One region of the Mesorhizobium sp. M1403 genome, then DNA from elsewhere that is predicted to be linked to it. Evidence: riboswitches for the same ligand, from Rfam matches in the RefSeq annotation. Region 1 holds a riboswitch; each other region holds the start of a gene.
What was found. Region 1 has a riboswitch for cobalamin ahead of metE (5-methyltetrahydropteroyltriglutamate--homocysteine S-methyltransferase). Riboswitches for the same ligand answer to the same signal wherever they lie in the genome.
Positions count from the first base shown of each region.

Region 2: it holds a riboswitch for cobalamin, as region 1 does, so the genes downstream of both, NKH01_RS00620 (DUF1636 family protein) here and metE (5-methyltetrahydropteroyltriglutamate--homocysteine S-methyltransferase) in region 1, are expected to answer to the same signal.
Region 3: it holds a riboswitch for cobalamin, as region 1 does, so the genes downstream of both, NKH01_RS14910 (ABC transporter ATP-binding protein) here and metE (5-methyltetrahydropteroyltriglutamate--homocysteine S-methyltransferase) in region 1, are expected to answer to the same signal.

Region 1 is NZ_JAMYKY010000020.1:97,309-102,536, forward strand. Features, by position in the region: partial or broken gene NKH01_RS26100 (MFS transporter) at 1-1,284, shown strand, start outside; gene NKH01_RS26105 (helix-turn-helix transcriptional regulator) at 1,493-2,326, shown strand; gene NKH01_RS26110 (hypothetical protein) at 2,644-2,775, opposite strand; cobalamin riboswitch at 3,452-3,652, shown strand; gene metE (5-methyltetrahydropteroyltriglutamate--homocysteine S-methyltransferase) at 3,748-5,228, shown strand, end outside.
Region 2 is NZ_JAMYKY010000001.1:114,385-119,612, reverse strand. Features, by position in the region: gene NKH01_RS00640 (NADH-quinone oxidoreductase subunit C) at 1-49, opposite strand, end outside; gene NKH01_RS00635 (NuoB/complex I 20 kDa subunit family protein) at 55-636, opposite strand; gene NKH01_RS00630 (NADH-quinone oxidoreductase subunit A) at 627-992, opposite strand; gene NKH01_RS00625 (winged helix-turn-helix domain-containing protein) at 1,329-2,528, shown strand; cobalamin riboswitch at 2,558-2,761, shown strand; gene NKH01_RS00620 (DUF1636 family protein) at 2,800-3,234, shown strand; gene cobW (cobalamin biosynthesis protein CobW) at 3,231-4,283, shown strand; gene NKH01_RS00610 (cobaltochelatase subunit CobN) at 4,302-5,228, shown strand, end outside.
Region 3 is NZ_JAMYKY010000007.1:137,610-142,837, forward strand. Features, by position in the region: gene NKH01_RS14900 (FAD-dependent monooxygenase) at 1-1,087, opposite strand, end outside; gene NKH01_RS14905 (efflux RND transporter periplasmic adaptor subunit) at 1,084-2,217, opposite strand; cobalamin riboswitch at 2,557-2,761, shown strand; gene NKH01_RS14910 (ABC transporter ATP-binding protein) at 2,854-3,651, shown strand; gene NKH01_RS14915 (GNAT family N-acetyltransferase) at 3,668-4,594, shown strand; gene NKH01_RS14920 (FAD-binding oxidoreductase) at 4,635-5,228, opposite strand, start outside.

The DNA of each region.
Region 1 (5,228 bases):
CACAAGACCTTCCGTTCGCTATGGTCGGCTGCACTCATTTCGAACCTTGGCACCCTAGTGGAAGGTGCGGCGGCAGCTTGGCTGATGACGAGCATCGCCACCTCATGGAATGGTGGCGCTCGTCCAGTCATCGACCACCCTCCCCTACATGATCTTCTCGCTCGCGGCGGGAGCGCTCGCGGACAAGTTTGACCGTCGCCGGATCATGTTGACTGCGCAACTGCTGATGGTCTGCGTATCCGCCTTCCTGGCGTTCCTGACCTATACGGGGAATGACACCCTGGACCCTTCTGGGTCTCACCTTCCTAATCGGCTGTGGTTGGGCATTGCACGATCCCTCTTGGCAAGCCTCGATGGGAGATATCCTGCCTCGCGAACACCTGCCAAGCGGGGTTGCGCTCAACGGCATGAGCTACAATCTCATGCGCAGCATCGGGCCGGCGATTGGCGGCATAATCGTGGCCACAGCCGGTTCGGCCTTCGCGTTCCTCTTCAACGTCCTTTGCTACTTCGCTCTGATCGCTGCGCTGTTGCGATGGAAAGCCGAACGGGCACGACAAGCGCTGCCGCGGGAGGCTTTCGGCAGTGCGATGGCGGCGGGCTTCCGTTACGTGCTCTTGTCGCCGAACCTTCTCAAGGTGATGTGCCGGAGTTTCATTTTCGGCCTCACCGCCGTTGTCATTTTGGCTCTCCTGCCGTTGGTCGCTCGCGAACAGATCAAAGGGACCGCAGTCACCTACGGCGTGATGCTCGGCTTCTTCGGCCTGGGAGCGATTTGCGGCGCGCTCCTCATCGGGCCGGTCCGAGAAGTTCTCTCCAACGAATGGGTCATTCGCGGTGCGTTCTTTGTATTGGCGATCAGCTGCTTCTTTCGGGCATGGAGCGAGCACGTTGGGCTGAGCTGTCTGCTCCTCATGCCAGCCGGTGCGGCCTGGATTCAATCATTCTCGCTGTTTAACGTCACAGTGCAGCTTTCGGCGCCGCGGTGGGTGGTTGGACGCGCCCTCTCTACTCTATCAGACGGCCACATACGGCGGCATGGCGGCGGGAAGCTGGCTTTGGGGCGAACTGGCGGATGTCCAAGGTGTTTCGGGAGCCTTGCTCGTCCGCCAGCTGGTTCTTGTGATTGGGGGACTGATGGGCATCCTTCTGCGTCAGCCGGATTTTGAAAAGCTCAATCTGGATCCGACCAACAAGTTCAGCGAACCGACGCTGCAACTTGACCTGCGGCCACGAAGCGGTCCGATCATGGTGATGGTCGACTATCGTGTCGATCAGAGAGATCCAGACTCGCCCACAATAATTATCTGAATTTCAGCAGTAATTTTTGATCGCCCATTCGTGCTGTGTACCAGCCCTGTGTCTTGCGCAAGTGGTGACGAACGGCTGAGCCTCGAAGACGCCCTAAAAACACATGCTGCGATTTTTGAACACGCTTGACGTGTTAGATTAATTCATCCACAATGCGTGTGTTGAACACGCGAGGTGAGTTATGAACATGAAAGAGCTTAGGGTTCGACTGGGCATGACTCAAAAAGATTTGGCAGAGCAGATGGCAACGACGCAACAGACTGTGGCCCGTTGGGAAACAGGCAAAACGCAGTTGAACGTCGAGCAGATCAAGGACCTTTGTCTCACGTTGAAATGCACGGTCGAGGAGCTGCTGGGCTGGAAGATTGATGTCGAGGAGTGGCGCACGAGCCCGTTTGCAATTGCCGATGCCGAAACGCGATACGGCACCCTCAGAATCAAGACGACTGTTGGCAGCCGCCAATATCCTATCGATGAAAAGGCGCGTGAATCGATTTTACGTCAGTTGAAGGAACTTCATAATCTTCGTAGAAATAACACAAGCAGGCCATGGCTGTATTGTTGGAGCCTTGACAACAAAATACTCTTGATAAATCCGCAATATGTCCGCACCATTGAGCTTATCGGTGACGATGTAGAGGAGATGCCAGAGTATTATCATCCAGAAATCTATCGGGCTTTGGATGACTGGGATAAGGGTGAGGTTTCAGGAAAGCTGAAGAAAGAATGCGATGCCATCATCGCAGAGATGGGTGATCAGGAAGCCGTGCGCATGGCCTCCTATGTTCGCGTCACATATGACGACGGAGAAGATGAGTGGAACTTCTTGGATGAAGAAACCGCTACGACTTTCTTCGGATTGGAAGCTGCGACCTTTGACGTTCCCCAGTGTAGTTTCGCCGAAGTGGAGGAAGAAGGTTACTACCGAGCGCGATACGCCAACCTTGATCGCGTCGCGGTGATGGAGGTTCCAAGCGACCGTTATCACAGATTGACCGCGCCCGAGGAAGCTTAGAACCATCCACGAAGGGCGCATGTTACACCTCGACCTTGCGTGGGGCGTTTTCAGTACGAGATGACGTTAAGCGTAGGTAGTGGCAGGTAAGAGTGCTCGACCAGAAGCTCAACTGCCTCCTCAATATCGCTGCCGATGTGCCGCAGGACACGTCCACGGGAGCGTGGATAGGCGTGAAGTTCCTGCACTCCACGGTCCGCTCTCCCATCGCCGGTGTGTGCCCGACGCCATCTTGTGGACGAGCTTGGCCGCCTGCACCCGGTTGTATTCCGGCTTGCGGTCCGCCTGGGCGGTCCGCCGCGATGGCTATCTCCATGTCAATCGGCGCCGAACTTTGACTGCCCGCTGCTTTTGATGAATTTGGCGAGGTCCCGCGCATAATCACTCTTGGTCTTCTCCTTGAGGCCCTGTGTCGCGAACTTGTGGTCCAGCAGGGCAAACAGGTCCAAGTCTCCTTCCGCCTGTGGCGCTGGCTTGCCCTCACGCCCTCGGCTTCCCAATTGGGGACCGCTTCTGCGCGCTGCACCGTGGCGATTGCCCGCCCAAGACGCATCACAAGATCGAACGCCAAACCGTGCGCGTGCACGACGATTTGCCGCTCAGGCCTCATTTGGACAGGACTTGAGCTGGCCCGGTGGTTTAAGGCGGGTTACCTTGAGCCGGTGGGCTGCGAACAAGCAGTTCGAGACATTGGCCTCGATCACTTCGCAACACGCCGCTGCGCCTGGCCTCGGGTGCTCCCCTCGAAATCGTTGTGTCGTATCACCGAGGGCATCACGGCCAACAGCTTCCACATGGGCAACAGCCTCGCCATTGAGCCGAATATGGTCGCGAGCAGATCACCAACGAAGCGGTCGGAACCTCGGAGCCGAAGTTCGACGCCGAGGTGGTTCGCATGATGCGCTAAGCAGCACCACGGCGCTTGCCGGTATGTTTGCTGCCGGCAGCCGACGAACTCCTATCCTCCTGGACAAGGGCGCCGTGCGTCATTGCTTTGATTTACCGGCCGCTCAAGGCTTCCACAGTTTTCGCTTTCGAGGCGACCTTTGGAACATGCCAACGGAAATTTAACATAACGACATAAACATTTCTTTATGCGGCGTTGACAAAGAAGCGAACTGCTGTAATTGTCTCCCGCGTCGTGGTTCTCCGTACGGCGCTGCCGCAGCGGAGCTAAGAGGGAAGCCGGTGCGATGCCGGCGCTGCCCCCGCAACTGTTAGCGGCGAGCCAACCCCACTCATGTCACTGAGGCGAATAGCCTTGGGAAGACGGGTAGAGGCTATGACCCCGCGAGCCAGGAGACCTGCCACGGCGAATTACGTCCACGGGCGGGATGTCTCGGTGGCCGCTGCAGCCTGGCGTTCGTGCCGGCCTGCTAGCGCCTTCCTTGTGACCGACGCCCCAACCATCGGGGTCTGGCATGACTGTCTTTCAGCAAATTCCTGTAGCAACGCTCGGCGTGCCCCGCTTCGGTCGTCGGCGAGAACTGAAATTCGCGCTTGAAAGCTACTGGTCCGGAAAATCGTCCGCTGCCGACCTTCTCACGACCGCGAAGGCGCTCCGTGCCGCTAGCTGGGAGGAGCAGCACGATCGCGGCGTGTCGAAAATCCCGTCGAACGACTTCTCGCTCTACGACCATGTGCTCGACACCGCAGCCATGGTCGGCGCCGTTCCATCCCGTTACGGCTGGAATAGCGGCGAGGTTCCACTTGACATCTACTTCGCAATGGCGCGGGGCAACCAGGGTCAGACGGAGGATTGTCGACACGCTGGTCACCAGCAGGCGGCTCATCGGTCTGATGTAACCGCGATGGAAATGACCAAGTGGTTTGACACCAACTATCACTACATTGTGCCGGAACTCAACGATGATCAGACGTTCGCCCTCTCGTCGACGAAACCGGTCGATTACTTCATCGAGGCTAAAGCTCTCGGCGTTCACACACGCCCAGTCATCCTTGGACCGATCACCTTCCTCAAGCTGGCGAAATCGCCTGCCGAAGGATTCGATCCCATCGCGCTCCTGCCGCGGCTGCTGCCCGTCTACGAGCAACTCCTGCAGAGGCTGAAGCTGTCTGGAGCCGACTGGGTGCAGATCGATGAGCCAGCGCTTGTCCTCGATCTGAACCCGAACGAACGAGCTGCGTTCGAATTCGCCTATGGCCAGCTGTCGAAAGCCGCGCCCGAGCTGAAGATCATGCTGGCTACCTATTTCGGGCCGCTGGGAGACAATCTCGAAACCGCGGTTTCTCTGCCCCTGGCCGGGCTGCATATTGATCTCGTGCGCGCTCCCGAACAGCTGGAAACGGTGGGTCGGCTCGCACCGAAGGATCTGGTGCTCTCGCTTGGCTTGATCGATGGCCGCAACGTCTGGCGTGCGAACCTGCCCGCCATTCTCGACCGCATCAAACCGATCGTCGCCGGCTGGCCCTTGGACCGCGTCGAGATCGCGCCTTCTTGCTCGATGCTGCATGTGCCGATCGACCTCCGCATGGAGACGGAACTCGACGCGGACATCAGGTCGTGGCTCGCCTTCGCGGCCCAGAAGACCGACGAGTTGGTGTTGCTTGCCCGGGCCCTGTCCCAAGGCAGGGATGCGGTGGCAGGCGCGTTGAAAGCGTCTGCCGAGGCTGCCGCCATTCGCGTGACATCCACGAAGATCCATGACCCGCTGGTTGAGGGGCGGATCGCCAGCATTGACGACAGCATGAAGCGACGAGAGAGCGCTTTTGCCGAGCGCTCCAGAGTCCAGGCCGGCACGCTCGGGCTGCCGCCGTTCCCGACGACGACCATCGGGTCCTTCCCGCAGACGCCGCAGGTACGCAGGGCGCGGGCCGCTCATGCGAACGGCCAGCTGAGCCATGTCGACTACGAGACCTTCCTGAAGAAGGAGATCGAGGC
Region 2 (5,228 bases), on a different contig from region 1:
TCAGCTTCTCGCCAAGATAGGTCGAGAGGTCATTCAACGCCTGGGTCATGCCGCTCACCGTTCGATCGTGCCGGTGCGGCGGATCTTCTTCTGCAGCAGAAGGATGCCGTAGAGCAGCGCTTCAGCGCTCGGTGGGCAGCCGGGCACGTAGATGTCGACCGGCACGATGCGGTCGCAGCCGCGCACCACCGAATAGGAATAATGATAATAGCCGCCGCCATTGGCACAGGAGCCCATCGAGATGACGTAGCGCGGCTCCGGCATCTGGTCGTAGACCTTGCGCAGCGCCGGCGCCATCTTGTTGGTCAGCGTGCCGGCAACGATCATGATGTCGGACTGGCGAGGAGACGCGCGCGGCGCGACACCGAACCTCTCCGAGTCGTAGCGTGGCATCGACGTATGGATCATCTCGACGGCGCAGCAGGCGAGGCCAAACGTCATGAACATCAGCGAGCCGCTGCGCGCCCAGGTGATCAGCGCCTCGGTCGAGGTGACGAGAAAGCCCTTGTCGGCGAGCTCGTTGTTGATCTCCAGGAAGAATGGGTCATCTTCCCCCACCGGCCGGCCGGTGTTGGGGTCGATGAGACCCTTGGGCTTCGGCGCGACGAGCGTGCCGGAACTGTCGTTCAATCCCATTCCAGCGCTCCTTTTTTCCATTCATAGGCAAAGCCGATGGTCAGCACCGCCAAAAACACCATCATCGACCAGAAACCGAGCATGCCGATCTGACTGAACGACACTGCCCACGGAAACAGGAAGGCCACTTCCAGATCGAAGATGATGAACAGGATCGACACCAGGTAGAAGCGGATGTCGAACTTCATGCGAGCGTCGTCGAACGAGTTGAAGCCGCACTCATAGGCGGAAAGCTTTTCCGGATCGGGGTTGCGGTAAGCCACCAGGAACGGTGCGGCGAGCAGCGCCAGGCCGACGACCAGCGCCACGCCGATGAACAGGACGATGGGCAGGTACGAACCTAAAAGTGCGTTCATGCTGCAGTTTTCCGTTGGCGGCCAATCCACTCTGATTACAGCACCGGACCCACTTGCGGAAGCGTGACAGATTAACCACTGAACCGTTTTAAGGGGGCTCTATGCTGCAACGCGGCGAGGGTTAGCGCAGCGCTTTCGGCGAAGCAAGTCAAACCTTGTTCAAATCGCGGTGCTGGACGGCATATCCGGGAAAACTGGTCCGATCCGCTCCTGTTTGATTTCCTTCACTTTTCACTCCACTTTTCTCTCCTGACATAGATGCCGCCAAAACCTTGCTAGCATGGGGCGGAATCGCAGGTCATTTTCTCTGTCTAACATCGTCCGGATACCGCCTTCATGAAGGAAAAAATCTCGCTTGCCCTGGCCCGTCGCATTGCGCTTGCGGCACAGGGATTCAATGACCCGCGCCCCAGCGGCACGCCTGACCGCCGGCATCTGGCCCGGGTGCTTGCCCGTACCGGCCTGCTGCAGATCGATTCCGTCAGCGCCGTGGTTCGCGCCCATTATATGCCGCTCTATTCGCGGCTTGGCCCCTACAAGCTGGCGCTGCTCGACGACGCCGCGGTGACACACAAGCGCATGGTCTTCGAATATTGGGCGCATGAAGCCTCGTTCCTGCCCGTCGAGACCTATCCGCTGATGCGCTGGCGCATGCAGCGGGCCGAGCGCGGCGAGGAAATGTACAGCGGACTGGCAAAATGGGGCCGCGAGCACGCCGCCTACATTGAGGACATCTATCGCGAGGTCGCTGAACGAGGCCCGATCGCGGCGTCGGCTTTCGAAGGCCAGAAGGGCTCGGGCGGCTGGTGGGGCTGGAGCCATGCCAAGCATGCCTTCGAATGGCTGTTCTGGGCGGGCCGCATCACCACGGCGCACCGGCGTGGTTTCGAGCGGTTCTACGATCTGCCGGAGCGCGTGCTGCCGCCAACGGTACTCGCTTTGCCAGTTCCGTCCCCCGCGGACGCCCACCGCGAACTGCTGCGCATCTCCGCCCGCGCCCATGGCGTCGCCACGGCGGGCGATCTGCGCGACTATTTCCGCCTCTCGCCCGCCGACATCAAGGGCCGCATCGAGGAACTGGTCGAGGCTGGCGACCTGTTGCCGGTGAGCGTCGAAGGCTGGAGCAAAACAGCCTATCTCCACAAGGACGCCCGTTTGCCGCGCAGGATCGAGGCGCGCGCCTTGCTTGCGCCGTTCGATCCCGTCGTCTTCGAGCGGTCGCGCACCGAGCGGTTGTTCGACTTCCACTACCGCATCGAGATCTACACGCCGGCCGAAAAGCGCCAGTATGGCTATTATGTGCTGCCGTTCCTGCTCGGCGACAGCATCGTCGGGCGCGTCGACCTCAGGGCCGACCGCCCGGCCGGCGTATTGCGCGTCCATGCCGCCTATTCGGAGCCCGGCGCCCCGCCGCAAACTGCCGCCGCCCTTTTCGAGGAATTGAAGCAGATGCAGGGTTGGCTCGGGCTCGAGCGCATCGAGGTGACGGCTGCCGGCGACCTCGGCCAGCCGCTCGCAGATATCGCCGCGTCATAGACGTGCGTTGACACGACTGCCTTCACAAGCCTAAATCCGTTCCAGACGGTCCCCTGCCCGCAACGGCAAGGGCCAAGAGGGAATGCGGTGCGAAATCTCGATTTCAAATCCGCGGCTGTCCCCGCAACTGTAAGCGACGAGCCAAGGCCGAAAACCACTGGGATATTCCCGGGAAGGCGGCACCCAGGCGATGACCCGCGAGCCAGGAGACCTGCCGTCTAGGACATAAGAATCCGATCGCCTGGCGGGTTTTCCGGGCAAGGAGCCTGATTTGGAACGCGACAGCAGTTTTCCGGCTGAGACAGCGGATTTATTGTCCGGCCATGGTGATTCCCCGGCCGGCGTCACCGTCATCGTCTGCTCGTCCTGCCGTGACGAGACCGGTTCGGACGCTCATCCCCGCGCCGGCGAACTGCTCGCCGAGGACACGCGCCGCGCCGCTTCCAGCGAAAACATTAAAATCCGCACCGTCGAATGCCTCGGCAATTGCAAGCGCCGGCTCAGCGCCGCGATGCTGCGCGACGGCTGCTGGAGCTATGTCTTCGGCGACCTGACCACGACCAGCGGCACCGATCTGGTGACGGGGGCAAAGCTGTTCGCTACTTCGACGGACGGCCTCATTCCGTGGCGCGGCCGTCCCGATTGCCTGAAGCGCGGCTTGGTTGCCCGCATCCCTCCCCTCGACCTTTTGAAGGACTTGATATGACTTCCCCAGATTCGGCCGCCAACGTTTCGCGCGTCCCCTGCACCGTCGTCACCGGCTTTCTCGGCGCCGGCAAGACGACGCTGATCCGCCATTTGCTCGAAAACGCCAAAGGCAAGCGCCTGGCCATCATCGTCAACGAGTTCGGCGATATCGGCATCGACGGCGAGATCCTGAAGGGCTGCGGCATCGACACTTGCCCCGAGGAAAACATCGTCGAGCTGGCCAATGGCTGCATCTGCTGCACTGTCGCCGACGACTTTGTCCCCGCGCTCGACCAGATCCTGTCGCTGACGCCGAAGGTCGACTACATCCTGATCGAGACGTCCGGGCTGGCCCTGCCCAAGCCGCTGGTCCAGGCCTTCCAGTGGCCGTCGGTGAAAAGCCGCGTCACGGTCGATGGCGTCATCGCCGTCGTCGACGGGCCGGCGCTGGCTGATGGCCGCGTTGCCAACGACATGGACGCCCTGCAGGCGCAGCGCGCGCAGGACGAGACGCTCGACCATGACGATCCTGTCGAGGAGGTGTTCGAAGACCAGCTCGCTTGTGCCGACCTGATCATCCTGTCGAAGAGCGACCTGCTGGACGCAGCCGGCGCGGCGCGCGCCAATGCCGTCATCGGCAAGCATGTTGCGCGGGCGGTGAAGATCGTGCCGACCTCGCAAGGCAAGGTCGATCCGTCGGTGCTGCTCGGCCTTGGTCTCGCCGTCGAGGACGACATCGAGAACCGCAAGACCCATCACGACGACGAGCTCGACCACGAACATGACGACTTTGACTCGTTCGTCATCGACATTGCGTCGGTGTCCAACCCGGACGAGCTGGCACAACGCGTCGCCACGGCGGCGGAGGAAGAAAACGTATTGCGCGTCAAGGGTTTCGTCGACGTCGGCGGCAAGCCGATGCGGCTCTTGCTGCAGGCCGTCGGTCCGCGCGTCAACCACTATTACGACCGCGCCTGGACCGCTGAAGACGATCGCCGCTCGCGCCTCGTCGTCATCGGCCTGAAAGGGCTGAACCGCCCGGCGATCGAGCGTATCCTCGCCGGCTGATCCCAGGTACGAGCCGCGATGCACATCCTCACCACCACATCCGCCTCGCTCGACGATCTCGCCGAGCCTGTCGATCTCAGGCAAACGCCTGCGGATGTCGTGGCGCTGTCCTTCACCGACAGCGACCTCGCCGGGCTGGCGGCGGCGTGGAAGGCAGATGCGGACCGCCTGCCGTCGATGCGGCTCGCCGCCTTGCGCGACCTGCGCCACCCGATGTCCGTCGACCTCTGGATCGACAGCGTCGCCCGCCACGCCAAGGTCGTCCTGGTCCGCATCCTCGGCGGTTACGACTGGTGGCGCTACGGCTGCGACCAGCTTGCCGTTGTCGCGCGAAATCGCGGTATTAAGCTGGCGCTCCTACCGGGCGAGAGCCACGACGAGGATTTGCGGCTGATCGAAGGCTCGACGCTGCCGCGCCAGGAACTTGATGGTCTGCTCGACTATTTCCGCGAAGGTGGCCCGGCGAATATGACGGCGCTGGTGCAGAGGTTGGCAAGTCTCGCCGGATCGGGTGCGGCGGTCGCTGAACCTGTCAGCGTGCCAAAGGCGGGATTTTACGAGCCGGGACGCGGCGTTATAGAAAGAATGGACTTATCAAGCGTCGGCATTCCTTCGCGCCCCCCTCTGTCCTGCCGGACATCTCCCCCACAAGGGGGGAGATCGGCTGTCACTGACCGTCTCGCGACTTCTGCAACATCGAACATTGACGAAGGCGACGATGACCAGGCGATCTCCCCCCTTGTGGGGGAGATGTCCGGCAGGACAGAGGGGGGCGCGACGGAACGCAGCCTAAACCTACCGTCCGCCGAACCCGCCCCCATCATCCCCATCCTGTTCTACCGCTCGATGCTGCTCGCCGCCGATGTCGCGCCCATCGATGCGCTTGTCGAGGCGCTCGGGCAGCGTGGCATAGCGCCGGTCCCCATCTTCGTCTCCAGCCTCAAG
Region 3 (5,228 bases), on a different contig from region 1:
GGCGAAACAGGCCGACCAGGCGCGAGCGGCTGGTGATGAAGCGGAACGCCGTGTCGGTACTGTCGATCAGCTTCCGGGCAAAGGCGATGCGTTCCGCCTCGTAGCTGTCCAGCAGGCGCTGGTCCGCACGGCCTTGCAGCACGGCAGCGAGCTTCCAGGCGAGGTTGACCGCATCGCCTATCCCGGTGTTCATGCCCTGGCCGCCGGCCGGGCTGTGGATGTGGCCGGCATCGCCGCAGAGGAACGCGCGGCCGATCTGGAAGCGTTCGGCAACACGGTGATGGACGCGGTAGGTCGAGAACCAGTTGACCTTGTCCACCGCAATGCCGGTGTCGCGCTCGACATCGGCACGGATCGCCTCGAAGGTGATCGTCTCGTCGGCTTCATGCGCCTTCGGCACGATGCCGATCAGACGCAGCGAACCGGATTGCCTGACCGGCATGACGATCGCGAAACCGTAGGCGCTGACCGTCGTGTCCATGCCGTTGCGGGTGACCGCGCCGCTGCCCATGACGTCGGCGACATAGAAGGCCTGCTCGTAGGTGCCGCCGGGGAAGCCGATGTTCAACCCATGGCGCACGGTGCTGCGGGCGCCGTCGCATCCACAGAGATAGGCGGCGCTGACAGTCTCGGTCCGACCGTGCCTCTTCAGCGTGGCAATAACCGAGTCCCTCCTGTCATCGAAGGCAACAAGCTCCGTGCTGCGCTCGACCTCGACGCCGGCGCGCTCGAGATGCGTTATCAGGACGCGCTCGTGAATGTCCTGCGGCAGCGCGAATGCGAAGGAGTACGGGCTGATGCCGCGGCCGAAGTCGGAGAGCGGCAGCTTTGCGGCGATGCCGGCCGGCGTGCGTACGGTGAGTTGCTCCAGCCGCACGCCGGCAGCAAGCACATCCTCGACGATGCCGACCTGGCGGTGGAACTCGAGCGTGCGGGCCTGGACGGCGAGCGCGCGCGATGTCTCGCCTGGACCTGCTGCCTTGTCGAGGATGCGGACCGGCATGCCGAGACGGGTGAGCCAGAGGGCAAGCGTCAGCCCGGTTGGTCCGGCGCCGGCGATCAGGACTTTCGTTTGTGACGGGCTCATCTGGATTCTCCTGCCGCGATGCGAACCTTTTCGTGTTCGCGCAGCCGGTTAATGCCGGCGGTTACGACAACGTCGCCTTCGGCCAGGCCGCCGCTGACGACGACGCGCTCGGTCTCGTAGCGGTCAATGACGACGGGCTTCAGCTCGACGGCCGACGAAGCGCCCACGACCCACACGGCCGGCTTGCCGTCCTTGTCGAACAGCGCACTTCCCGGCAACACCACGACAGGCGCGCTGGATTCGTTGACACGGCCCGCGACGCTGCTGCCGAAGCGCATTTCATCCGGGGCGTTGCCCAGCGAAACCTTCACCTGGAAGGTACGGGTGACGGCATCGGCCACAGGCGACACCTCGCGGATGACGCCGGGTGTCGAGATCGCCGGGTTGCTCAGCAGCGAGACCATGATCTCCGGCGGATGCCCGGCGCTGCGGACATTCGAGAAAGCTGCCTCGGCGATCGAGAAGACGGCGTCGCGGGCTTGCGGATCGGCGATGCGCACGACCATCTGCCCGACGGTGACGAGCTGGCCTTCCTCGGCGCCGGTCGCCGTCACCACACCGTCGAAATCCGCATGCAGTTCGGTATAGGCGAGCTGGTCCTTGGCCATCTCCAGGCCGATCCTTGCCGAGTCCAGCTTGGCCTGCGCGGAGCGAAGGTTCTTCAACGTCGCATCGTAGCTGGCGCGCGTCGTGAAACCTTTGGCGAGCAGCGCTCCGAGGCGGGCTTCGGCGGCACGCGCCTCGACCAGAACGGCTTGCGCGGCCGCGACATCGGCCTCGGCGCTGCGTAAGCGGTTGCGGTAATCCTGGTCTTCGATGCGGGCGAGCACCTCGTCCTTCCTGACCGTCTGGCCGATCGCGGCCATGCGCTGCACCAGCTTACCGGACAAGCGGAAGCCGAGATCGCTTTCGCGTTGCGGGCGGACCTCGCCGATGGCGAGGCGGCTATCCGCCTGCGGCGCCGGCTTCACCTTCACGGCCTTGACCAGCTTCGGTCCCGGCACATCCGGCCTTGCGCTCGCGGCCTCGCCCTTGGCGGCGTACCAGGTGACGGCGGCGGCGCAGGCGAGCGCCGCGAACGATACGCCAACGAGGCCACGTTTCAACCTGCTGTTGGATGCGGCAGTCATGTTGTCTCCTTCCGTGTGGCGGCCGGCGCCGGAACGGGCGCAATAGACGGCAATGATCCTTGGCTGGAGACGGCGCCGGGCGCCTTCGCGAAAACGTGGGGTCAATAGGCCCGTTCACCAGCACGCTTTCATTCGGCTTTTCGAGCGCTGAAATCTCGATCGGATTCTGAAAATTTTCCGATGTTTTGGCGACCGACCTCGTCCGTGCTGGTCCATTGAAAGGTCTTCGAATTGGGCATCCAGGGAAAAACCGGAACACAGGTCTGCCGGTGTTGACAGCAGAGGCATGATGGTGCCTGCGAGCCCAATCAAAAGCCATTGCGACGCGGTCGGCGAGATCTACGGTAGAAAGGTGATGGTCCCCGAGTCGCGAGGCAAGGGGTGAAAAGGGAACACGGTGAGATCCTTCGGATCGAGGCCGTGGCTGCCCCCGCAACTGTAAGCGGTTAGCAAAATCCGAAGTGCCACTGGCCGGCAAGGCTGGGAAGGCAGGATGGCGCAAAGACCCGCGAGCCAGGAGACCTGCCATCAGCATGAGTTGACCGGACGGGGTGTGCCGGGAGGAGACGTGGACATCGGTCTTGTCGGCCGGTCCGTCCAGCTTCCTTCCGTCGCCATTGAGAAAGTGACGGTAAGTTGGACGCCTCCCAGCCTCTTCTTGAAGCGTGTGAACTGAGCGCGACGACGAATGGCCGGTGCCTGGTCAGCGCGGTGAGCCTTTCGATAGCGCCGGGCGACCGCCTCGCCATCATCGGCCCCAACGGCGCCGGCAAGACGACGCTGCTGCGCATGCTATGCGGTACGCTGCGGCCAAGCGCGGGAGATGTGAGATTTTCCGGACGCCGGCTGGAGAGGTTTTCGGCCGCCGAGCGGGCACTGCACATGGCGGTCGTTGGCCAGACCGACCAGCCTGATCCGCGGCTTGCCGTGATCGACTACGTCGAGCTTGGGCGCGTCCCGCATGCCGGCTTGCGTCGGAGGAGCGAGCAACGCGACATCGTCATTGAAGCACTTCGCAGAACCGGCCTGCTGCCGCTGCTCGGCCGCACGATCGGCTCGCTATCCGGTGGCGAGCGGCAACGCGCCCAGCTGGCGCGCGCCATCGCCCAGGAGCCCAAAATCCTGTTCCTCGATGAACCGACCAATCATCTCGATCCGCGCGCCCGCAGCGACCTTCTCGAACTCGTATCGCAGTTTGGCATGACCGTCGTGGCGGTGCTTCATGATCTGTCGCTTGTCACGCCATTTGCCACCAGGGTCGCGGTGATGAACGAGGCCCGCCTGCAGGCACTTGCCAGTCCGTGCGAGGCGCTGACCAAGAAGTTGATCCGCGAGATTTTTGGCGTTGACGTGCTTTGGCTGCGCCATCCCACCGAAGACCGCGAACTCACGGTCTTCGACGTTCCGAACCGCGCCTCTTCACATCCCGATTGACCAAGGAGCAATATCCGTGAAACGCCTCGTACTGTCTTTTGCCTCCCTCCTGCTTGCCGAGACCGCCTTCGCTTTCCCGGTAACCGTTGATAGCTGCGGCACGCCGCTGACGTTCGACGCCGCGCCGAAGCGCGCCGTCATCCAAGATCTGAACATGGCGGAGATGGCCTTCGCGCTGGGGCTGCAACCATCGATCGTCGGCCTGACCGGCATCACCGGATGGTATAAGGTCGGTCCGGAATTCAAGGCCGAGCAGGGCGCGATCCCGGAACTCGCGCCGAAATACCCGACCCTCGAAAACCTCGTCGCCGTCGAGCCCGATTTCTTCTTCGCCGGCTGGTATTACGGCATGAAGCCTGGCGGCGAGGTGACGCCCGATACGCTGGCCCCGCACGGTATCAAGACGCTGGTGCTGACGGAAAGTTGCGTCCATCTCGACCAGAACCGCCCCGCCGCCTCGATGGACCTGCTCTATGGTGATGTCGAAAAGCTGGGCAAGATTTTTGGCAAGGAGGCGGAGGCGGGAAAGCTTGTTTCGAACTGGAAGGCGCAGCTCGCCGATATCACGGCAAAGATCGGCGACCGCACGGGAACGCGTGTGTTTCTTTACGACTCCGGCGAAGACAAACCCTTCACATCAGGCAAGTTCGCGATCCCCAGCGCCTCGGTCTTCGTCGTGCGCCAGTCGGACGCGGTGGCGAAGTTGCGCCTGCTCTATGTCGAGCCGTCGGCGCGCGGCCTCGGCATCGGCAAGCGGCTGGTCGAGGAATGCATCGGTTTTTGCCGCGACACGGGTTACAGGACACTGACGCTGTGGACCAACGACGTGCTCACTTCGGCACGCCGCATCTATGAGGCTGCGGGCTTTAAATTGACCAACGAGGAGCGCCACCATTCCTTCGGCAAGGATCTGGTCGGCCAGAACTGGAATCTGGAGTTGTAGCAGCGCCGCAGAATTTCGAGCATCGGCCTGCGGCGGTCGCTCAGGTCGCAGGCTTAATGTTTTGGTTCAAGCGAAAGAAATTGGTGGGATCATACTTGTTCTTTAGTGCGGCCAACCTCGGATAATTCTCGCCGTAAGCCGCCAGAACCCGATCAGTGCCCTCTTCGCCGAGATTGTTGGCATAGACGCCGCCGGTCGAGAACGGTCTCATTGCATCCCACAGGTCGCGCGCCCATCGGATGTGCGTTTCGTCGTCAGACGGATTGTCCCAGATCGATATCGGGAAGCAATCGTAAAGCGCATCCCGATTGGCGTAGGGCGTTCCGTCCATCGGTACTCGCGAGATGGCGCCGCCAACCTGCTGCAGGACCAGAAGCGATTCGCTGGGTGCAGTCATGTAAGCCGCAAGCATGGTATCGATCGCCTGATCTGTGATTTCGCGCATGAACTGCGCCTTCCAGTAGTAGCGCCGCCCGCGCGGAAAGAGGCTGTCCCCGGCCGATTGGATTTGAAGATAGGGGACGGGAGCAATCCGGCGCTCAACCGGCGTGCCATACTCTCTCAGAGGTTGAATGATTTGCTGGCCCTCGTCGAGTGGGCCGATGTAGCACGCCGATATGCTGAAGAAGCGTTC